Regions from separate parts of the Streptomyces sp. NPDC001744 genome, predicted to be linked through region 3. Evidence: predicted binding sites of a transcription regulator. Region 3 holds the regulator's gene; each other region holds the start of a gene.

Region 1 (7,585 bases), on a different contig from region 3:
GGTGAGGCCGGCCGTGTCCGAGCGGTGGACCAGATAACCGTCGCCGAGGAGCGTCTCGTCGGCCCCGAGCCGCAGGGAACGCTTCGTCTGCCGGTCGTGGACGCCGGCGCCCTTGAAATCGTTCCAGTAGTCGCTGCACCTCCAATACACCCAGCGGCCCACGGCCTGGAGGTCACTGGGCACGCAGGACGCGTCGAAGGACTCTCCGGCGGCGCCCGTCGACAGGTTCTTCGCCTCCACCCGGGTGGACACGCCCGAACCGGTGTCGTTCCACCGTCCGAGGGCGCTCCACAGCGTGCCGCCCCAGACGGAGGCCGCGACCGGCTCCCGCTTCTGCAGCACGCCGCCGGTGTCGGCGTCCTTGAAGTGGAGGACCGCCTGCGCGCCACCCCAGCTCTGGTTCACGACGCCGAACCGGCCGGACAAGTCCACCAGTTGGGGGCTGCCGATCCCGGAGTTCACCCTCGGGCCCCACGGAGCGGTGCCGTTGCGGTAGAGCATGGTGACGCCCTGCTCGGTCGCCTCCCGGCGGCCGTGATGACCGTCCCCGCTCGCGAACATGGTGACGCAGTAGGTGCCGTGAACGGGGGCGCAGAAGTCGTCGTCCCCCCCGGACACGACCCCGTCGACGGTCGAGTTCAGCTCCTCCGGGCGCCCGGAGGTCTTCAGCCAGGTGCTCCGGTAGCCGCCGAGGGCGGTGCCCGGCTGGTACAGGTTCGAGTCGTCGGCCGTGGTGAGGATGCCGCTGCCGAGGGAGATGCCGTAGGGGTTCGCCTCCCTGTCCTCGATGTCCGCCAGGCGCTTGCGGGTGAAGGTGCCGTTCGTGCCGGGGGTGAAGAGGTAGTACCCCCAGTCGAGGGCGCCGAGGTCCGTGCGTTCCTCGGCGCCCGCGACGAGCAGTGAGCCGTCGGGCGTGCGGTGCACCGAGGGAGAGGCGACGGCCAGCAGGGACTTCCAGCTTCCGGCGGCGTCGCGCAGGACGAGGTGGTTGCCCCGGTACCCGCCCTCGTTGCCGGGGCTGGGCGGGGTCACGGTGACGAAGGCGTCGCCGAAGGGCCGCACCACGTCGTTGTAGGAGGCCACGTCCCGCAGATCGAGCGTGACCGGGGCCGCGTCCGGGTCGTCGCGGCGGTACACCTGGGCCTCGCTGCCGGACGGGGCGCCGAGGTGGAAGACGGTGTCCCGGTCGAAGGAGATGCTCTCGCCGTGTGTGGAGAGCGCCTTCACACCTCCGCTCGCGAGGTCGACGACCCACCAGCCCTGGGACATCGTGGTGTCTTCCCACTTGATGCCCCGGACGGCGACGGACCGGGCGTCGCCCTCGCTGATGGTGAGGTTCCAGCCCTCCGGCAGGCCCTCCAGCTTCTGGTCCCGCACTCCGCCGCCCTCCGGGCGCAGGAGGTGCAGGCTCGTGACGGCGCTCTCGGTGCCGGTCCGGGTGACGACGGTGTTCCCGTAGGTCGCGACGTACGTCTGCCCCTCCGGGATCGCGACCCTGGTCGTCGCGCTGCCGCCGGCCCGCTGCTGGAGCGTCACGTACGGGGCCGGGTCCCCGGAGAGGACGGCCACGGTGTCGGAGCCGTGGCCGAAGTCCGACGGGTACCGGGTGAAGCGGTAGGCGTCGACGTCGTACGAGAGGGGTTCGGGCAGCCGGTGGTCGAGGACGGTCGTCGTGCCGGTGGCGTAGTCGATCCAGCGGAGCCGGTCGTCGCCCTCCCGCGCGGTGAGGAAGCCGGTCTCGCCGGCGTTCAGGACGAGGGTGGCGCGGGGCACGAAGCGCGCGCCCGGACTGACGACGACGGGCTCGGTGGTTCCGGCGGGGGGCTCGGCGACGGCCGCCCCCGCGGCGGTGCCGATTCCCGCCGTCACCACGAGGCCGACGGTGAGCGCGATACGGCCGAGCGCGCGCCGTCTCGACTGCCGGCGCAATGGGTTGATCACGAAGAAAGTCCCTCCCCGGGGCATACGGCGCGGGGAGGGGCCAGGTGTGCTCGCCGCTCGTTCCCCCGCGCGAGCAGGCCGACCCTAGCAGAGGACGGCACCACCGGAGAACATTTTTTCGAACTCGTTCAATTCTTTCGCCGCTGAGGGTCGGGCGGGGGAACGGGGCCGGGAGACGAGCCTGCGATTCCTGAGCGGCGGAGCCTTCGCACCCGGCCTTCCGGACGACCTCGTCCGCGACTCCGGCCGCTTCCGCCCCTCCCCCGCGCCACCGGAGGCCGGGCCCGCACAACGGCCCGAGGGCGGCACCCCTTCACGGGAGTACCGCCCTCGGCTGTCGCGTCCAGCGACGAACCGCCGATCCCTCGGGATCAGAAGTCCATGTCACCGCCCGGCATGCCGCCGCCGGCCGGCGCGGCGGCCTTCTCCGGCTTGTCGGCGATGACGGCCTCGGTGGTGAGGAACAGCGCGGCGATCGACGCGGCGTTCTGCAGCGCGGAGCGCGTGACCTTCGCCGGGTCGATGATGCCCTCGGCGATGAGGTCGACGTACTCGTTGGTCGCGGCGTTCAGGCCGTGGCCGACGGGCAGGTTGCGGACCTTCTCCGCCACGACGCCGCCCTCGAGGCCGGCGTTGACGGCGATCTGCTTCAGCGGGGCCTCGAGGGCCAGCTTCACGATGTTCGCGCCCGTGGCCTCGTCGCCCGACAGGTCGGCCTCGAGCTTCTCGAAGACGCTCGACGCCTGGAGCAGGGCCACGCCACCGCCGGCGACGATGCCCTCCTCGACGGCCGCCTTCGCGTTGCGGACGGCGTCCTCGATGCGGTGCTTGCGCTCCTTGAGCTCGACCTCGGTCGCGGCACCGGCCTTGATGACGGCGACGCCACCGGCGAGCTTCGCCAGGCGCTCCTGGAGCTTCTCGCGGTCGTAGTCCGAGTCGCTGTTCTCGATCTCGGCGCGGATCTGGTTCACGCGACCGGCGACCTGCTCGCTGTCACCGGCACCGTCGACGATGGTGGTCTCGTCCTTGGTGATGACGACCTTGCGGGCGCGGCCCAGCAGGTCGAGGCCCGCGTTCTCCAGCTTGAGGCCGACCTCCTCGGAGATGACCGTGCCGCCGGTGAGGATGGCGATGTCGTTCAGCATGGCCTTGCGGCGGTCGCCGAAGCCCGGCGCCTTGACCGCGACGGACTTGAAGGTGCCGCGGATCTTGTTGACCACCAGGGTCGACAGGGCCTCGCCCTCGACGTCCTCGGCGATGATCAGCAGCGGCTTGCCCGACTGCATGACCTTCTCCAGGAGCGGGAGCAGGTCCTTCACGGAGGAGATCTTGGAGTTGACGATCAGGAGGTAGGGGTCGTCGAGCGACGCCTCCATGCGCTCCATGTCGGTGGCGAAGTACGCCGAGATGTAGCCCTTGTCGAAGCGCATGCCCTCGGTGAGCTCCAGCTCCAGACCGAAGGTCTGGGACTCCTCGACGGTGATGACGCCTTCCTTGCCGACCTTGTCCATCGCCTCGGCGATGAGCTCGCCGATCTGGGTGTCGGCGGCGGAGATGGAGGCCGTGGAGGCGATCTGCTCCTTGGTCTCGACATCCTTCGCCTGCTCGAGCAGGGCGCCGGAGACGGCCTCGACGGCCTTCTCGATGCCGCGCTTGAGGGCCATCGGGTTGGCACCGGCGGCGACGTTGCGGAGGCCCTCGCGGACGAGCGCCTGGGCGAGGACGGTGGCGGTGGTCGTACCGTCGCCGGCGACGTCGTCCGTCTTCTTGGCGACTTCCTTGACCAGCTCGGCGCCGATCTTCTCGTACGGGTCCTCGAGCTCGATCTCCTTGGCGATGGAAACACCGTCGTTGGTGATCGTGGGGGCACCCCACTTCTTCTCGAGGACGACGTTGCGGCCCTTGGGGCCGAGGGTGACCTTGACGGCGTCAGCGAGCTGGTTCATGCCGCGCTCGAGACCGCGCCGGGCCTCCTCGTCGAACGCGATGATCTTGGCCATGTGAAGTGGTCCTCCCGGACATGGGGTGGATAACGCTCCAGGACCGCGCCGACGCCCGCGACGGACGGCCTCCGGTTGCTCCGCGCGGTTCCTTGCCCCACGCGGCCGACGGCCTCGCCTGCCCGATCCTCGTAGCACTCTCACCTTCCGAGTGCTAACGCCAATGATTAGCACTCGCCCTATGAGAGTGCAAGCGACTCTCGGGTTTCGGGCGGGGAGCCGGGGGTTCCGGAAGACGGCGCGAAGGACCCGGCGGACGGGACCCGGGGGGCGAGGCCCCAGGTGAACAGGGCTTCGGGCGGGCAGGGGCCCGGACGGACAGGACTCCGGACGCACAGCACCCCGGACGGACAGGACTCCGGACGCACAGCACCCCGGACGGACAGAACTCCGGACGCACAGAGGCCCGGACGGACAAGGCTCCGGGCGCGCGGAGCCCCGGACGGGCCGGGCCCCCGCAGGAACGGACGACGCCCGGCCCGGAAGCCGCCCCGCCCCGCACACGCGAGAGGGGCCCGCGTCCCCTTCGGGATGCGGGCCCCTCGACGGCGTTGCGTCGGTGGCCGATCGCGCCGCGCTCAGACGGCGAGCTTGACCATGTCCGCCTGCGGACCCTTCTGGCCCTGCGAGATCTCGAACTCGACTCGCTGTCCTTCTTCGAGGCTGCGGTAGCCATCCATCTGGATCGCGCTGTAGTGGACGAAAACATCCGCACCACCGTCGACCGCGATGAAGCCGTAGCCCTTCTCCGCGTTGAACCACTTGACGGTGCCCTGAGCCATGCCTAACTCCCCTGTTACTGGCCCTTGCGCGGGGCCGCACTTCACGAACCCCGGGTCAGACCCTGCGCCGGAACGCGTCGACCGCGGCTGAATGTATCTGCCCAACTGCCCTCTGCAACAGGCCGTTCGAGCGAGAATTCTGGGCACGCCAGAAAGGAGGAAAGGGAGAATCCCTTGAATGTCCGGGCAAGTCGGGCCCGGCAAAACGCGCAGAAGGTGCACAACGCGCGCACGGTTTGGCCACTTCTTGTCATGTCGGGGGGCGTTCTCATATGCGCCCGGCATGAGCGGCGGAGGGGGCTTCCCCAACTCTACCGCGCTCAACCATACAGAATTGCCCCTTCCGCTTATGGATGCGGAAGGGGCAATTCGAGGGTGATTCACGGGCGATCCGAAAAGGACGGAACCGGAAGAACGGAGCGGAAGGGGCGGGCCGGCGGGGACGCGCGGCCCGCCTCTCAGCAGCCTCCGGCGACCGCCGGGATGATCGAGACGCCCGCGCCGTCCGGGGTGGCCGTCTCCAGGCCCTGCTCGAAGCGCACGTCGTCGTCGTTCACGTAGACGTTGACGAAGCGGCGCAGCTTGCCCTGGTCGTCCAGGACGCGGGCGGCGATGCCCGTGTGGTTCTTCTCCAGGTCCGCGATGACCTCGGCGAGGGTCGCGCCCTCGGCCGGCACCTCGGACCGTCCGCCGGTGTAGGTGCGGAGGATGGTGGGGATGCGGACGTTCACGGCCATGACTTCGTCACCTTTCGGGGGCCGGGGGGCTTCAGTGCGCCAGGCCGGCGTCGCGGAACGCGTCCAGGCTCGGGCGGATGGTGGCGGTCGCCTGCGAGGTGTCGGCCACCGCGTCCAGGGTCTTGAGGCCGTCGCCGGTGTTGAGGACGACGGTGGTCAGCTCCGGGTCGAGGAGGCCGTTCTCCACGAGCTTGCGGGTGACGCCGACGGTCACGCCGCCCGCCGTCTCCGCGAAGATGCCCTCGGTCCGCGCGAGCAGCTTGATCGCGTCCACGACCTGCTCGTCGTTCACGTCCTCCACGGCGCCGCCGGTGCGGCGGGCGATGTCGAGGACGTACGGGCCGTCGGCCGGGTTGCCGATCGCGAGCGACTTGGCGATCGTGTTCGGCTTCTGCGGGCGGACCACGTCGTGGCCGGCCTTGTAGGCGGCGGAGACCGGGGAGCAGCCCTCGGCCTGGGCACCGAAGATCCTGTACGGCTTGTCCTCGACCAGGCCCAGCTTGACGAGCTCCTGGAGCCCCTTGTCGATCTTGGTGAGCTGGGAGCCGGACGCGATCGGGATGACGAGCTGGTCCGGGATCACCCAGCCGAGCTGCTCGCAGATCTCGTACGCGAGCGTCTTGGAGCCCTCGCCGTAGTACGGGCGCAGGTTGACGTTCACGAAGCCCCAGCCCTCGCCGAGCGGGTCGCCGATCAGCTCCGAGCAGAAGCGGTTCACGTCGTCGTAGTTGCCCTCGATGGCGACGAGGTCCCCGCCGTAGACGCCGGCCATGACGACCTTGCCCTGCTCCAGGTCGTGCGGGATGAACACGCAGGAGCGGAAGCCGGCGCGGGCGGCGGCGGCGCCGACGGCGCCGGCCAGGTTGCCGGTGGAGGAGCAGGAGAGGGTGGTGAAGCCGAAGGCGCGGGCGGCCTCGATGGCCTGGGCGACGACCCGGTCCTTGAAGGAGTGGGTCGGGTTGCCCGAGTCGTCCTTGACGAAGAGCTTCCCGGGGGCGACGCCGATCTCGCGGGCGAGGTTGTCGGCCTTGACGAGCGGGGTCCAGCCGGGGTTCAGGTTCGGCTTCTCGGCCACGTCGGCGGGGACGGGCAGGAGGGGGGCGTAGCGCCAGATGCTGGCGGGGCCGGCCTCGATCCGCTTCCGCAGTGCCTCGGGGTCGCCGGTCGGCAGGTCGTAGGCCACTTCGAGCGGCCCGAAACAGAGGGCGCAGGCGAAGATCGGGCCGAGGGCGAAGACTTCACCGCATTCGCGACAGGAGAGTCCGGTCGCGGGACCGAGGTCGACGGCGGTGGAGGGTGCGACGGTCTGTACAGCCATGGAGGCGAGGCCCTTTCTCCTCATCTTTCCCATGACGAATTTTTCGCCATGAGACGGATTTGGCACCTTCCCTAGCCGGTGGACCCCGATGGAGTACGAGACTGACCGACTGGAGGGTTGCCGGGGCTTCAACGGGCCGTTTCCCTCTGCCCCTCTGGATGAGCGGTATTCGGTTGTGAAGCGCGGTGGACTTTCGTTCCTGCGCTCCGGCGCGGATGCCACCCCGAAGTGCGGAGGGCGGTCGCGTTGTTCAAGACTGTAACCGAAGGCCCGGGCGCTTGGACGGCCCGTCCGAACCGCGAGATGGAGATCACGTGCTGGAAGAGGTGGAGCGCTGGCTGGCCCGGCGGTCCTGGTCCGTGGCGGACCGGCCGATGGAGCGGATCCTCGCCGCCAAGCGTGCGACGACGGTCAGCGTGGTGCTGCCGGCGCTGAACGAGGAGACGACGGTCGGGGACATCGTCACCGTGATCCGGCGCGAGCTGATGTCGGAGTCGGTGCCACTCGTCGACGAACTGGTGGTGGTCGACTCGGGCTCCACCGACCGCACGGCGGAGGTCGCGGCGGCGGCCGGCGCCCGGGTGGTCGCGCGGGACGCGGTCCTCCCCCGGATACCGGCCGTGCCCGGCAAGGGCGAGGTCCTGTGGCGGTCGCTGATGGCGACCGACGGGGACGTGGTGTGCTTCGTGGACGCGGACCTGCGGGACTTCTCCGCCGACTTCGTCACGGGGATCGTCGGCCCGCTCCTGACCGACCCGGAGGTCCACCTCGTCAAGGCGATGTACGACCGTCCGCTGGACGGCGTCC
Region 2 (7,585 bases), on a different contig from region 3:
GGACGAGGGCGTCGACCACCTGATGATCGGCGGCGGCGTGGCGGCGAACTCGCGCCTCCGGGCCCTCGCCCAGGAGCGCTGCGACCGCGCCGGGATCCGGCTGCGGGTGCCCCGGCCGGGCCTGTGCACCGACAACGGCGCGATGGTCGCGGCCCTCGGCTCCGAGATGGTCGCCCGCAACCGGGCCGCCTCCGACTGGGAGCTGTCGGCGGACTCGTCGCTGCCGGTGACGGACCCGCACGTGCCGGGCGCCCACGCGCACGACCACGATCACGTGCACGAGATCAGCAAGGAGAACCTGTACTCGTGAGGCTCACCCTCATGTGGGAGGCCAGGGCCGTCCAGGGCCGGGGCGCCGAACTCCTGGAGTGGGCGCGGTCCCGGACCCTCGCCCGCGAGCCGCTGCGCCGGGAGGTCTTCCGGGCGCCCCAGGACCGGGTCCTCGTCCTCACCTGGTGGGAGGCGGAGACCTTCGGCGCGGAGCTGCCCGAACTTCCGGAGCCGGACGCGGAGCTGATCGCCCGTCCGGTCCACCGCTGGCGGTTCGAGGCGGTGGAGTGACCCCGGGCGGCCGTACGGCGGCCCCGGCCGCGCGGGGAGTCGGATAGGCCACACGTACGCCGGTCGGGCAACCTTTCGACGCGCGGGGTCATCTCCCCGCGCGTGAAGAAGACGATCGCGCTCTGGGTGGCCCTGACCGCCTCGGCCCTGCTGGCGGCCGGCTGCACGGCGGAGCGCCCCGCCGCACCCGCGTCCGCGCCCGCCCCGAGGACGTCGTCCGTCCCCTCCCCGGCGCCCCCCGCGGAGGACGGGGCCCCGGGAGCCCCCGCGGACACCGCCGCCGCGTACCGGAAGTGGGGGCTCGACCCCCTCCCGGCGCCGCCCGCCCCGCCGGCGGTGAAGCCGGTGGTCCGGCGCCCGGGGCAGCCGGTGCCGGTGATCAGCGAGATCCCCACCCGGGAGAAGGTCGTCTTCCTCACGATCGACGACGGGGCGGAGAAGGACCCCCGCTTCGTCGCGATGATGAAGGACCTGGGGGTCCCCTTCACCATGTTCCTCACCGACGCGGCCGTCCGCACCGACTACGGGTACTTCGACCCGCTGGTCGCCCAGGGCCACGGCGTCGCCAACCACACCCTCACCCACCCGAACCTGCGCACCCTCTCCCCGGACGCCCAGCGCCGGGAGATCTGCGGCCAGCAGCAGAAGCTGGCGAAGCGGTACGGCACGGCCCCGCGCCTCTTCCGCCCGCCGTACGGCAACTGGAACGAGGCCACGCGCGCGGCCGCCGGGACGTGCGGGGTGGACGCGATCGTGCTGTGGCGCGAGTCCATGCAGATCACGAACATGCAGTACCAGCGCGGCGACCGGAAGCTCCACCCCGGCGACATCGTCCTCGCCCACTTCCGGGGCCCCGCCGAGCTCAAGGGCCGCACGATGACCGAGATGACGGCCACCCTGCTGCGCCGCGTCCGGGAGCAGGGCTTCACGGTGGCGCGCCTGGAGGACTACGTCTGAGATTCCTCCGGGCGCGGTGTCGATGCGGGCGGTCCCCGTTCGTCGGAGGGGTGAGAGGCGGGGAACGGCCCCGCCACCGCATCCACGAGGAGACACCATGCCCCGCTTCATGACGCTCGTCCGCGCCGAGGAGGACACCGTCGACATGGCGGACGCCGACCCCGGGTTCGAGGAGCGGATGGGCGCGCTCTTCGAGGAGATCACCCGGGCCGGCGTCATGCTGGACACGGCCGGGCTCCGGCCGACCTCGGAGGCCACCCGGATCACCTGGTCGGACGGGAAGCTGTCCTTCACCGACGGCCCCTTCACCGAGACCAGGGAGGTCGTCGGCGGCTACGCCCTGATGAAGTGCGCGGACATGGCCGAGGCGCTGGAGTGGGCCGGGCGCTTCCTGTCGGCCCACCCGCCGCACTGGAAGCTGGGCCTGGAGGTCCGCGAGGTCGAGGGGGAGCCGGGGGCCTGAGCCCGGCCCCGCTGTCGGTGCCGTGTGCTGTCATGGGGGACGTGACGGCACACGGCACGGGGACGGGGCGCGGGGCGGGTCCGGACCGCGGCTCCGGCCCGGGTCCGGGACGGGGGCGCGGGGCGGACTCGGTGGAGGGCGTGCTCGACACCGTCTTCCGGGCGGAGTCGCCGAGGATCGTCGCGACCGCCGCACGGATCGTCCGCGACCTCGGCATCGCCGAGGAGATCGCCCAGGACGCCCTGGTCACCGCCCTCGAACAGTGGCCGCGCACCGGGGTCCCGGAGCGGCCGGGAGCCTGGCTGACGACCGCCGCCAGGCACCGCGCCGTCGATCTCGTGCGGCGGCGCGAGACGTACGCCCGGAAGCTCACCGAGGTGGGCCGCGCGCTCACCGGGGAGGCGTACGACCCCGAGCCCTCCGGCCCCGGCGACATCGACGACGACGTGCTGCGGCTGGTCTTCACCACCTGCCACCCCGTCCTCTCCGCCGGGGCGCGGACGGCACTGACGCTGCGGCTCGTCGGCGGGCTCCGGACGGACGAGGTCGCCCGCGCCCTCCTCGTGCCCACGGCGACGGCCGCGGCCCGGATCACCCGCGCCAAGCGGACGCTCGCCGGGGCGGGCGTGGAGTTCGAGGTGCCGTACGGGGAGGAGCGGGCCGCCCGGCTCGGCTCCGTCCTGGAGGTCGTCTACCTGATCTTCAACGAGGGGTACGCGGCGACCTCGGGCGACGACCTGCTGCGGCCCGGCCTGTGCGAGGACGCCCTCCGGCTCGCCCGCGTCCTCGCCGCCCTCGTCCCCGGGGAGGACGAGGCGCAGGGCCTGGCCGCCCTGCTCGAACTCCAGGCGGCCCGGACGGCCGCCAGGACCGGTCCCGACGGCCGGCCGGTGCTGCTGGCCGACCAGGACCGGCGCCGCTGGGACCGGTCGCTGGTCCGGCGCGGCTTCGCGGCCCTGGAGCGGGCCGGGGACCCGCGGGACTACGGGCCGTACGCCCTCCAGGCCGCCGTCGCCGCCTGTCACGCGCGGGCCGCGTCGTACGGGGAGACGGACTGGGCGCTCATCGCCGCGCTGTACGGGCGGCTCGGCGCCGTCGCCCCCTTCCCGGTGGTCGAGCTGAACCGCGCGGTCGCCGTGTCGAGGGCCGAGGGCCCGGCGGCGGCCCTCCCGCTGGTCGACGCCCTCGCCGCCGTGCCGGCCCTGGCCCGCTACCACCTGCTGCCCAGCGTCCGGGGGGACCTGCTGGCCCGGCTGGGGCGGACGGCGGAGGCGCGCGCCGAGTTCGAGCGCGCGGCGTCCCTCACCCGCAACGGGAGCGAGCGGGCGCTGCTGCTCGGGCGGGCGCGGGAGACGGGCGCGCCCCCGCCCTGACCCCCGGGGGCACGGAGGCACGGGGACCCGGGCCCCACGAGGCGTGAACCGTGCGGGGCGCGGGACCGGCGAGGACCGTCGGCGCCGGCCCCGCCGGAGCGCGGCGCGGCCCACCGGCCCGGCCGGCCCGGGGCGCCGCCCGGCGCTCCCGCCGGCGCCCGGCGCGGCTCACCGCTCCCCGTCCGTCCGGACGGGCCGGCCGATCAGCATCGTCGGGGCCCCCGCGACCCGGGTGAGCAGCACCATCGCCGCGTGGGGGCCCTTGGGCCGCACCCTGCGCCGGACCTCTTCCGGTTCGACCGCGGAACCGCGCTTCTTCACCGTCAGGGTGCCGACCTCGCGCTCCCGCAGCAGTGCCTTCAGCCGCTTCAGGTTGAAGGGGAGTTCGTCGGTGATCTCGTACGCGGCGGCGTACGGGGTGGGGACGAGCGCGTCCGCCGTGACGTACGCGATCGTCCCGTCGATCAGGCCGCCGTCCAGCTCCTCGGCCACCTCGGCGACGAGGTGCGCGCGGATGACGGCGCCGTCCGGCTCGTACAGGTAGCGGCCGACCGGCCGGACCGCCGGGTCGGGCAGCCCGCGCCCGGTGAGGCCCGCGCCGGAGGGCAGCAGGGTGGCCCGGCGCGCGCCCGGCTCCGTACCGAACCAGAGGACGGCCTCCTTCACGTCCCCGCCGTCCGAGATCCACTCGGCCTCGGCCTCCGCGGGAACGGCCTCGTGCGGGATGCCCGGCGCCACCTTCAGGGCGGCGTGCGGGGCCTTCCGGGCCGCCTCGACGGCCCAGGACAGCGGCGGGGAGTACGCCTCCGGGGCGAAGATCCTGCCCCGGCCGCCGCGCCGCGCCGGGTCCACGAAGACGGCGTCGTACGGGCGCGTGTCGATCTCCGTCACGTCCGCGCACCGGACCTCGATCAGTCCGGACAGGCCGAGCGCCTCGGCGTTGGCGCGGACCGCCTCGGCGGTCAGCGGATCGCGGTCGACGGCGAGGACGGAGATCCCGGCGCGGGCGAGGGCGATCGCGTCGCCGCCGATCCCGGAGCACAGGTCCGCCACGCTGCCGACGCCCAGCGCCTTCATCCGGGCCGCCCGGTACGCCCCGACCGAGGCCCGGGTCGACTGCTCGACGCCGTTCGGCGTGAAGTACATCCGGAACGCGTCCTCCGCGCCGAACTTCGCCACCGCCCGCTGCCGCAGCCGTGCCTGGCCGAGCGCGGCCGTGACCAGCTCGACCGGGTGGTCACGGCGCAGCCGGGAGGCCACCGCCAGTTCCCGGGCGGGGTCGTGGTCGCGCAGGGCGGTGAGGAGCGCCTGCCCCTCGGGGGTGAACAGGGCGGCGAAGGAGGCGAGGTCGGTCACCGCCCCATTGTGGTCCCTGGAGGGCTGTGGGCCGGCCGGGGGACGGCGGGCGCGGTACGGCGGTGTCGCGGCCCGGCAGGGGTTCCCGCGCTGACAGGATGCGGCGCCATGCAGCTCGTACGACAAAAGGAAGAAAAGATGGCACAAGGGGTGCACCGCTCCCGCCGGACGTTCGGGGCGGCGCTCGTCGTCGCCGCCCTCGCCGCGACCGCCACGGCCTGCTCCGGAGCCGCCGCGCCGGACCGCGCCGCGCCGCCCGTCCCCGCCGCCGGCCAGCAGGCCCCGGAGCAGGAGGCCGGGCCCCGGGCCGCCCCCCGGTCGCGGGCCGAGGAGCTCCGCGCCCAGCGGGCCGCCCGGGTCCTCGCCGCCCGGAAGTGGGGCCTCGCGAAGCCCCCGCTCGAAGCGCCCGCCCCACCGGCCGTCAAGCCGGCGATCGGCACCCGCAAGGGCTTCGAGACGAAGAGCGACGGCATGCCGCCCGTCTTCACCACCGTGCCGACCAAGGAGAAGATCGTCTTCCTGACGATCGACGACGGCGCGGAGAAGGACCCCGAGCTGCTGCGGATGATGGACGAGCTCCGGCTGCCGTACAGCGCCTTCCTCAGCGACTACGTCATCAACGACGACTACGCGTACTTCTCCCGGATGCAGAAGTCCCAGAAGGGCGGGATCGCCCTCCACAACCACACCCTCCACCACCGCTACCTGCCCGGACTCTCGTACGAGGAGCAGAAGCGCGAGATCTGCGGCATGCAGGACGTCATCGGGAAGAAGTTCGGCAAGCGGCCCGAACTCTTCCGCCCGCCGTACGGCAACTACAACGACGACACGCTGCGCGCGGCCAAGTCCTGCGGCATCAGGGCGGTCCCGCTGTGGGCCGCCGAGGCGTTCCCCGACCATATGGAGTGGCGCGAGTGGGACCGGGACCTGCACCCCGGCGACATCGTGCTCACCCACTTCCGGGGCAAGGAGGACTGGGACGGCAGCATGGCAGACATGGTCCGCCGCGTGATGAACGTGATCACGGCCAAGGGGTACGCGGTGGCGAAGCTGGAGGACTACGTCTGAGACCGGCGGGGAGCGAGGGGGGCGGGGGACGGCCCGTACGGGAGGCGCGGGAGAACCCCGCCCGACCGCGTCCCCGGCCGCGCCCCGGGCCGTGCCCGACCGCGTCCCGACCCCGTCCCCGATCACGCCACGGAGCGATCAATTGGCACTCCGCTTGACCGAGTGCTAATCGCGGTCATAGTGTCAGCTCTGGCACTCCCCACCGGAGAGTGCCAACACAGCGACGGGCAGGTCCGGCACCCGCGACGACGGATCCACCTGGTTCGCCACCTCAGACAGTCAACCCCGTGATCTCCGAAGGGGGAGGTCGGATCGTGACGACCACCAGCTCCAAGGTTGCCATCAAGCCGCTCGAGGACCGCATCGTGGTCCAGCCGCTCGACGCCGAGCAGACCACCGCCTCTGGCCTGGTCATCCCGGACACCGCCAAGGAGAAGCCCCAGGAGGGCGTCGTCCTGGCCGTCGGCCCGGGCCGCTTCGAGAACGGCGAGCGCCTGCCGCTCGACGTCAAGACCGGCGATGTCGTGCTCTACAGCAAGTACGGCGGCACCGAGGTGAAGTACAACGGCGAGGAGTACCTCGTCCTCTCGGCCCGCGACGTGCTCGCGATCATCGAGAAGTAGTTCACCGAAGTACCGAAGTACCTGAAGCAGATGCTTTGAGCTGCGCCCCGAGGCCCCTTCCAGGCGCCCCGGGGCGCGGTTCGTTCCACCCGATTCCGAGAGGGCTGAACCGCTCCCATGGCGAAGATCCTGAAGTTCGACGAGGACGCCCGTCGCGCCCTTGAGCGCGGCGTCAACAAGCTTGCCGACACGGTGAAGGTGACGATCGGCCCCAAGGGCCGCAACGTCGTCATCGACAAGAAGTTCGGCGCCCCCACCATCACCAACGACGGTGTCACGATCGCCCGCGAGGTCGAGATCGAGGACCCGTACGAGAACCTCGGTGCCCAGCTCGTGAAGGAGGTGGCGACCAAGACCAACGACATCGCGGGTGACGGCACCACCACCGCCACCGTGCTCGCCCAGGCGCTCGTCCGCGAGGGCCTGCGCAACGTGGCCGCCGGCGCCTCCCCGGCCGCCCTGAAGAAGGGCATCGACGCCGCCGTCAAGGCCGTGTCCGAGGAGCTGCTCGCCACCGCGCGCCCGATCGACGACAAGTCCGACATCGCCGCCGTCGCCGCGCTCTCCGCGCAGGACCAGCAGGTCGGCGAGCTCATCGCCGAGGCGATGGACAAGGTCGGCAAGGACGGTGTCATCACCGTCGAGGAGTCCAACACCTTCGGCCTGGAGCTGGACTTCACCGAGGGCATGGCCTTCGACAAGGGCTACCTGTCCCCGTACATGGTGACCGACCAGGAGCGCATGGAGGCCGTCCTCGACGACCCCTACATCCTGATCCACCAGGGCAAGATCTCCTCGATCCAGGACCTGCTCCCGCTCCTGGAGAAGGTCATCCAGGCCGGCGCCAGCAAGCCGCTCCTGATCATCGCCGAGGACGTCGAGGGCGAGGCCCTGTCGACCCTGGTCGTGAACAAGATCCGCGGCACCTTCAACGCGGTGGCCGTCAAGGCCCCCGGCTTCGGCGACCGCCGCAAGGCGATGCTCGGCGACATGGCGACGCTGACCGGCGCCACCGTCATCGCCGAGGAGGTCGGCCTCAAGCTCGACCAGGCCGGCCTGGACGTGCTCGGCACCGCCCGCCGCGTCACGGTCACCAAGGACGACACCACCATCGTCGACGGTGGCGGCAACTCCGAGGACGTGCAGGGCCGCGTCAACCAGATCAAGGCCGAGATCGAGTCCAC
Region 3 (7,585 bases):
GGGGGCAGGCCGCCGAACGGGTCTACGCCATCGCCGCCGGCCTGATCGACCTGGGCGTGCGGTCCGAGGAGCGGGTCGCCCTCGCCTCCTCCACCCGGGTGGAGTGGATCCTCGCGGACCTCGGCGTGATGTGCGCGGGCGCCGCGACCACCACGGTCTACCCGCAGACCAACGCCGAGGAGTCGGCGTTCATCCTCTCCGACTCCGAGTCCAGGGTCCTCATCGCGGAGGACGCCGCCCAGCTGGCCAAGGCCGTCGAGCGCCGTGCCGAGCTGCCGGACCTCCACCACGTGATCGTCGTCGACCCCACGGGCGTCGAGGGCGACGACGAGTGGGTCCTCTCCCTCGCCGACCTGGAGGAACGCGGCCGGGCGTACCTGGAGAAGCATCCGGAGGCGGTCAAGGAGCGGGTCTCCGCGATCACCCCCGCGCAGCTCGCCACCCTCATCTACACGTCGGGCACCACCGGCCGCCCCAAGGGCGTCCGCCTCCCGCACGACAACTGGTCGTACATGGCCAAGGCCATCGCCGCGACCGGTCTCGTCACCCGGGAGGACGTGCAGTACCTGTGGCTGCCGCTGGCCCACGTCTTCGGCAAGGTCCTCACCTCGGGCCAGATCGAGGTCGGCCACGTCACCGCCGTCGACGGCCGCGTCGACAGGATCATCGAGAACCTGCCGGTGGTCCGGCCGACCTACATGGCGGCCGTGCCCCGCATCTTCGAGAAGGTCTACAACGGGGTCGCCGCCAAGGCCCGCGCCGCCGGCGGAGCCAAGTACAAGATCTTCCAGTGGGCGGCCGGGGTCGCCCGCGAGTACGCCAGGGCCACCCAGGACAACTTCCGCCGCACCGGCACCGCCTCCGCGCCCTTCGGCCTCACCGCCCGGCACAAGGTCGCCGACGCCCTCGTCTACGGCAAGATCCGCGAGGCGTTCGGCGGCAACCTGCGCGCGTGCGTCTCCGGCTCCGCCGCCCTCGCCCCCGAGATCGGCTACTTCTTCTCCGGCGCCGGCATCCACATCCTGGAGGGGTACGGCCTCACGGAGTCCTCCGCCGCCTCCTTCGTCAACCCGGGCGAGGCGTACCGCACCGGCACCGTCGGCAAGCCGCTGCCCGGCACCGAGGTCCGGATCGCGGACGACGGCGAGATCCTGCTGCGCGGTCCCGGCATCATGGAGGGCTACCACGGCCTGCCGGAGAAGACGGCCGAGGTCCTGGAGTCCGACGGCTGGTTCCACACCGGCGACATCGGGGAGCTGTCCGCCGACGGCTACCTGCGGATCACCGACCGCAAGAAGGACCTGATCAAGACGTCCGGCGGCAAGTACATCGCGCCGGCCGAGGTCGAGGGCCAGTTCAAGGCGGTCTGCCCCTTCGTCTCGAACATCCTGGTCCACGGCGCCGACCGGAACTTCTGCACCGCCCTGATCGCCCTCGACGAGCCCGCCATCCTCGGCTGGGCCGCCGAGCACGACCTCGCGGGCAGGTCGTACGCCGAGGTGGTCGCCGCCCCGCAGACCCAGAAGCTCGTCCAGGGCTACGTGGACCGTCTCAACGAGGGCCTCCAGCGCTGGCAGACGATCAAGAAGTTCCGCCTGCTGCCGCGCGACCTCGACATCGAGCACGGCGAGCTGACCCCGTCCCTGAAGCTGAAGCGGCCGGTCGTGGAGCGGGAGTACAAGCACCTCATCGAGGAGATGTACGCGGGCTCGCGGGAGGCCTGACCGGCGTCCCCGGCGGCGGGCCGGCGGTTCACCCCGGGCGGTACGGGACAATGGGACCCATGCCTTCCGTACTGCCCGATGGTGAGACCGTTCCCGAGGACGGGGCGCTTCCCCCGTACGCCCTGGAAGGGGCCGGGGAGCGCCCGCTCGGGTTCTACCTGCACGTGCCGTACTGCGCGACGCGCTGCGGCTACTGCGACTTCAACACCTACACGGCGAGCGAGCTGCGCGGCACGGGGGGCGTGCTCGCCTCCCGGGACAACTACGCCGGACAGGTCGTCGAGGAGGTCCGGCTCGCCCGGAAGGTCCTCGGGGACGACCCCCGGCCGGTGCGGACCGTCTTCGTCGGCGGCGGCACGCCCACGCTGCTCGCCGCCGGCGACCTCGTCCGGATGCTGGGGGCGATCCGGGACGGGTTCGGGCTCGCGGACGACGCCGAGGTCACGACCGAGGCCAACCCGGAGTCGGTCGACCCCGCCTACCTGGCGGAGCTGCGCGAGGGCGGCTTCAACCGGGTCTCCTTCGGCATGCAGAGCTCCCGGCAGCACGTCCTGAAGGTCCTCGACCGCACCCACACGCCCGGACGCCCCGAGGCGTGCGTCGCGGAGGCGCGGGCCGCCGGGTTCGACCACGTCAACCTCGACCTGATCTACGGCACGCCCGGCGAGACCGACGACGACTGGCGGGCCTCGCTCGACGCGGCGATCGGCGCCGGCCCCGACCACGTCAGCGCCTACGCCCTGATCGTCGAGGAGGGCACGCAGCTGGCCCGCCGCATCCGGCGCGGCGAGGTCCCGATGACCGACGACGACGTGCACGCCGACCGGTACCTGATGGCCGAGGAGGTGCTGTCCGGGGCCGGTTTCGAGTGGTACGAGGTGTCCAACTGGGCCACCTCGGACGCCGGGCGCTGCCTCCACAACGAGCTGTACTGGCGCGGCGCGGACTGGTGGGGCGCGGGCCCCGGCGCCCACAGCCACGTGGGCGGGGTCCGCTGGTGGAACGTGAAGCACCCGGGCACGTACGCGGCGGCCCTCGCGTCGGGGAGGTCGCCGGGCGCCGGGCGCGAGCTCCTCGCGGAGGAGGACCGCCGGGTGGAGCGGATCCTGCTCGAACTGCGGCTGCGGGACGGGGTCGGGCTGGCCCTGCTCAAGCCCGCCGGGCTCGCCGCCTCCCGCAGGGCCCTGGAGGACGGCCTCCTCGACCCCGGCCCGTACGCGGCCGGGCGGGCGGTCCTGACCCTGCGCGGGCGGCTGCTCGCGGACGCGGTGGTGCGGGACCTGGTGGACTGAAGCGGGCTCCGGGGGCGCCCTACGGCGCCGTCACGAAGTCGATCAGCTCCTCCACCCGGCCGAGGAGCGCGGGCTCCAGGTCCTTGTACGACGTGACCCGCGACAGGATGTGCCGCCAGGCCGCGCCCGTGTTCTCCGGCCAGCCCAGGGCGCGGCAGACGCCCGTCTTCCAGTCCTGGCCGCGCGGGACCGCCGGCCAGGCGGGGATGCCGAGCGAGGACGGCTTCACCGCCTCCCAGACGTCGATGTACGGATGGCCGACGACCAGCACGTCCGGCGAGGTCACCCGCGCCGCGATCCGGGACTCCTTCGAGCCCGGGACCAGGTGGTCCACCAGGACGCCGAGGCGGGCGTCGGGCGCCGGTCCGAACTCCGCGACGATCGCCGGGAGGTCGTCCACGCCCTCCAGGTACTCCACGACCACGCCCTCGATCCGCAGGTCGTCGCCCCAGACCCGTTCCACCAGCTCGGCGTCGTGCCGGCCCTCCACGTAGATCCGTCCCGCCCGCGCCACGCGCGCGCGTGCGCCCGGCACCGCCACCGAGCCGGAGGCCGTGCGGGCGGGGCGCGCCGGCCCGGCGGAGGGACGGACCAGGGTCACGGCCTTCCCCTCCAGGAGGAAGCCGCGCGGTTCCAGCGGGAAGACCCGGTGCTTGCCGAAACGGTCCTCCAGGGTGACCGTGCCCGCCTCGCAGCCGATCACCGCCCCGCAGAAGCCCGTCGTCACCTCCTCCACGACGAGGTCCCGGTCGGCCGGCACCTCCGGGACGGGCGCCGAGCGCTTCCAGGGGGGCGTCAGGTCCGGGTTGTAGCTGCGCATTCGCAGGACGTTATGACACCTCGAAGCGGCGTGCCAGTTCCTCCCGCTGGCGTCGTACGAACGAGGCGTCCACCACCGCCCCGTGCCCCGGTACGTACACCGCGTCCTCGCCCCCGAGCGCGAGGAGCCGGTCCAGGGCGTCCGGCCAGCGGGACGGGATCGCGTCCGGGCCCGCCTGCGGCTCGCCCGACTCCTCCACCAGGTCCCCGCAGAAGACCACCTCGGGCGGGCCGGGCACCAGGAGCACCAGGTCGTGGCCCGTGTGCCCGGGGCCGACGTTCGCCAGGAGCACCTGCCGGCCGCCCAGGTCGAGGGTCCGCTCGCCGGAGACCACGTGCTTCGGCGCCACCAGCACGTCCACCGCCTCCGCCGCGGCCTCCGGGTCCAGGCCGTGCCGCACCGCGTCCGCGCGCAGCGCCTCCCGGTCCCGCTCCCTGCCCAGCAGCTCGTCCGTCCCGACCGCGCCGAGGACCTCCGCGCCCGAGAAGGCCGCCGCGCCGAGCACGTGGTCGAAGTGCGGATGACCCAGTGCGATGTGCGTCACCCTCCGGCCGCCCGTGAGTTCCGCCACCTGCGCCCGCAGCTCGGCGCCCTCGGTGAGCGACGACCCCGTGTCGTACAGCAGGGCCGCCCGTTCGCCCAGGACGAGGCCCACCGTGGCGTCCCACCGGGGCAGCCGCCGCCGTCCCACGCCGTCCGCGAGCCGTTCCCATCCGCACGCTTCCCAGTCCACATCCATGCGGCGACGCTAACCGGTGGGACGCCGCCTCCTTGCCAGGAGCGTCGTGTGCCGCCGTACACTGGCCGGGGCCCGTTGGCACTCGGACAGGGCGAGTGCCAAAAGCGGAGCAACCGGAACGACGACGACAGCTGGAGGTGCGCACGATGCTCAGCGAACGCAGACTCGAAGTGCTGCGCGCCATCGTCCAGGACTATGTCGGGACGGAGGAGCCCGTGGGCTCCAAGGCGCTCACGGAGCGCCACAAACTCGGCGTGTCGCCCGCCACCGTGCGCAACGACATGGCCGTACTGGAGGACGAGGGCTACATCGCCCAGCCCCACACCAGCGCCGGCCGCATCCCGACCGACAAGGGCTACCGGCTGTTCGTGGACCGGCTCGCGGGCGTCAAGCCGCTGTCGACGCCCGAGCGGCGCGCCATCCACAACTTCCTCGACGGCGCGGTCGACCTGGACGACGTCGTCGGCCGCACGGTCCGGCTGCTCGCGCAGCTCACCCGTCAGGTCGCCGTCGTCCAGTACCCCTCGCTGACCCGTTCGACCGTCCGGCACGTGGAACTGCTCTCGCTGGCCCCCGCCCGCCTGATGCTCGTCCTCATCACGGACACCGGCCGGGTCGAGCAGCGGCTCGTGGACTGCCCGGCGCCCTTCGGCGAGACCTCCCTCGCCGACCTGCGGGCCCGGCTCAACAGCCGGGTCGTCGGCCGTCGCTTCGCCGACGTGCCGCAGCTGGTGCAGGACCTCCCCGAGTCCTTCGAGGAGGCCGAGGACCGCGCCACTGTCTCGACCGTGCTCGCGACCCTCCTCGAAAGCCTCGTCGAGGAGCACGAGGAGCGGCTGATGATCGGCGGCACCGCCAATCTCACCCGCTTCGGACACGACTTCCCCCTGATGATCAGGCCCGTCCTGGAGGCACTGGAGGAGCAGGTCGTGCTCCTCAAGCTGCTGGGCGAGGCCAAGGAATCGGGCATGACCGTACGCATCGGGCACGAGAACGCCCACGAGGGACTGAGCTCCACGTCCGTCGTCTCGGTCGGCTACGGTTCGGGCGGCGAGACAGTCGCCAAACTCGGCGTGGTCGGACCGACCCGCATGGACTACCCCGGAACGATGGGAGCGGTACGCGCAGTGGCACGTTACGTCGGACAGATCCTGGCGGAGTCGTAAGTGGCCACGGACTACTACGCCGTACTCGGCGTGCGCCGCGACGCGTCCCAGGACGAGATCAAGAAGGCGTTCCGGAGGCTCGCGCGCGAGCTGCACCCGGACGTCAATCCCGATCCGAAGACGCAGGAACGCTTCAAGGAGATCAACGCCGCCTACGAGGTCCTCTCGGACCCGCAGAAGAAGCAGGTCTACGACCTCGGCGGCGACCCGCTCTCGTCCTCCGGCGGAGGCGGCGCGGGCGGCTTCGGGGCCGGTGGCTTCGGCAACTTCTCCGACATCATGGACGCCTTCTTCGGCACGGCCTCGCAGCGCGGCCCGCGCTCGCGCACCCGCCGCGGCCAGGACGCCATGATCCGCCTGGAGATCGACCTCAACGAGGCGGCCTTCGGCACCACCAAGGACATCCAGGTCGACACGGCCGTCGTCTGCACGACCTGCTCGGGCGAGGGCGCCGCCCCCGGCACCTCCGCGCAGACCTGCGACATGTGCCGCGGCCGGGGCGAGGTCTCCCAGGTCACCCGTTCCTTCCTGGGCCAGGTCATGACCTCCCGCCCCTGCCCGCAGTGCCAGGGCTTCGGCACCGTCGTCCCGACCCCGTGCCCCGAGTGCGCGGGTGACGGACGGGTCCGCTCCCGCCGCACGCTCACGGTCAAGATCCCGGCCGGCGTCGACAACGGCACCCGCATCCAGCTCGCGGGCGAGGGCGAGGTCGGCCCCGGCGGCGGCCCCGCCGGCGACCTGTACGTCGAGATCCACGAGACCCCGCACGACACGTTCCAGCGACGCGGCGACGACCTGCACTGCACGGTCACGATCCCGATGACGGCGGGCGCGCTCGGCACCAAGGTGCCGCTGCAGACCCTCGACGGCGTCGAGGAGATCGACATCCGGCCCGGCACCCAGTCCGGCCAGTCGATCCCGCTGCACGGGCGCGGCGTCACCCACCTGCGGGGCAACGGGCGCGGTGACCTCATCGTGCACGTCGAGGTCCAGACCCCGAACAAGCTCGACGCCGAGCAGGAGCGCCTGCTGCGCGAACTGGCCGAGCTGCGCGGCGAGGAACGGCCCACCGGCCAGTTCCACCCGGGCCAGCAGGGGCTGTTCTCGCGCCTGAAGGACGCGTTCAACGGGCGCTGACCGGCGCCCGTACGGGAGAGGGGCGGCACCCCGGTGCCGCCCCTCTCCCGTGTCTCCCGCGCGGGTCCGCGCGGTCGCGGGCGCCGGGCGGGCCGCCGCGCTTTCCCGCGCCCGTCCGCCGTTCTGTCCCGCGCCCGTCCGCTGTCCCTCCCCGCGCCCGTCCGCCGTCCTTTCCCGCCCTCGTCCGGCGGCACGACGCGCCCGTCCGGCGGCATGAAACGATGCCCATATGTCCACCACCGCACTGAACGGCCTCTCCCGGCTCCCGATCGTGCAGGCTCCCATGGCGGGTGGCGCCTCCTGTCCCGAGCTCGCCGGAGCCGTCTGCGAGGCCGGGGCGCTCGGCTTCCTGGCCGGCGGCTACAAGAGCGCCGGGGGCATGTACCAGGAGGTCAAACAGGTGCGCCGGCTCACCGCGCGCCCCTTCGGCGTCAACCTCTTCGTGCCCCCGGGCGGCCCGGCCGCCGACCCCGCCGCCGTCGAGGTCTACCGCCACCAGCTCGCGGGCGAGGCCGCCTGGTACGAGACCCCGCCCGGCGGGACCGACGACTCCCGCGACGACGCCTACGACGCCAAGCTGGCCATCCTCCTGGAGGACCCGGTCCCGGTCGTCTCCTTCACCTTCGGCTGCCCCGCGCCCGAAGCCCTCGCCTCCTTCGCCCGCGCGGGCACGTACACGATCGTCACCGTCACCTCCGCCGAGGAGG

The links. Region 3 encodes HrcA, which represses chaperone genes, less so after heat shock. Its sites were predicted from a motif close to TTNGCACTCNGNNNNNCNGAGTGCNAA; they were not measured.
Region 1: a site for HrcA is predicted at 4,109-4,135, ahead of groL (chaperonin GroEL). Genes of this name have one in related genera too.
Region 2: a site for HrcA is predicted at 5,921-5,947, ahead of groES (co-chaperone GroES). Genes of this name have one in related genera too.

Annotation. Positions count from the first base shown of each region.
Region 1 is NZ_JBIAUG010000001.1:347,749-355,333, forward strand. It holds gene ACFYZY_RS01710 (FG-GAP-like repeat-containing protein) at 1-1,941, opposite strand, end outside; gene groL (chaperonin GroEL) at 2,313-3,941, opposite strand; gene ACFYZY_RS01720 (cold-shock protein) at 4,520-4,723, opposite strand; gene ACFYZY_RS01725 (MoaD/ThiS family protein) at 5,182-5,460, opposite strand; gene thrC (threonine synthase) at 5,492-6,778, opposite strand; SAM riboswitch class I at 6,796-6,943, opposite strand; gene ACFYZY_RS01735 (glucosyl-3-phosphoglycerate synthase) at 7,093-7,585, shown strand, end outside.
Region 2 is NZ_JBIAUG010000001.1:18,232-25,816, reverse strand. It holds gene tsaD (tRNA (adenosine(37)-N6)-threonylcarbamoyltransferase complex transferase subunit TsaD) at 1-310, shown strand, start outside; gene ACFYZY_RS00110 (hypothetical protein) at 322-561, shown strand; gene ACFYZY_RS00105 (polysaccharide deacetylase family protein) at 664-1,518, shown strand; gene ACFYZY_RS00100 (YciI family protein) at 1,616-1,981, shown strand; gene ACFYZY_RS00095 (RNA polymerase sigma factor) at 2,014-3,354, shown strand; gene ACFYZY_RS00090 (SAM-dependent methyltransferase) at 3,523-4,710, opposite strand; gene ACFYZY_RS00085 (polysaccharide deacetylase family protein) at 4,849-5,778, shown strand; gene groES (co-chaperone GroES) at 6,093-6,401, shown strand; gene groL (chaperonin GroEL) at 6,519-7,585, shown strand, end outside.
Region 3 is NZ_JBIAUG010000009.1:239,686-247,270, forward strand. It holds gene ACFYZY_RS14050 (AMP-dependent synthetase/ligase) at 1-1,724, shown strand, start outside; gene hemW (radical SAM family heme chaperone HemW) at 1,775-3,016, shown strand; gene ACFYZY_RS14060 (DUF3097 domain-containing protein) at 3,036-3,836, opposite strand; gene ACFYZY_RS14065 (MBL fold metallo-hydrolase) at 3,847-4,575, opposite strand; gene hrcA (heat-inducible transcriptional repressor HrcA) at 4,722-5,741, shown strand; gene dnaJ (molecular chaperone DnaJ) at 5,742-6,878, shown strand; gene ACFYZY_RS14080 (nitronate monooxygenase) at 7,108-7,585, shown strand, end outside.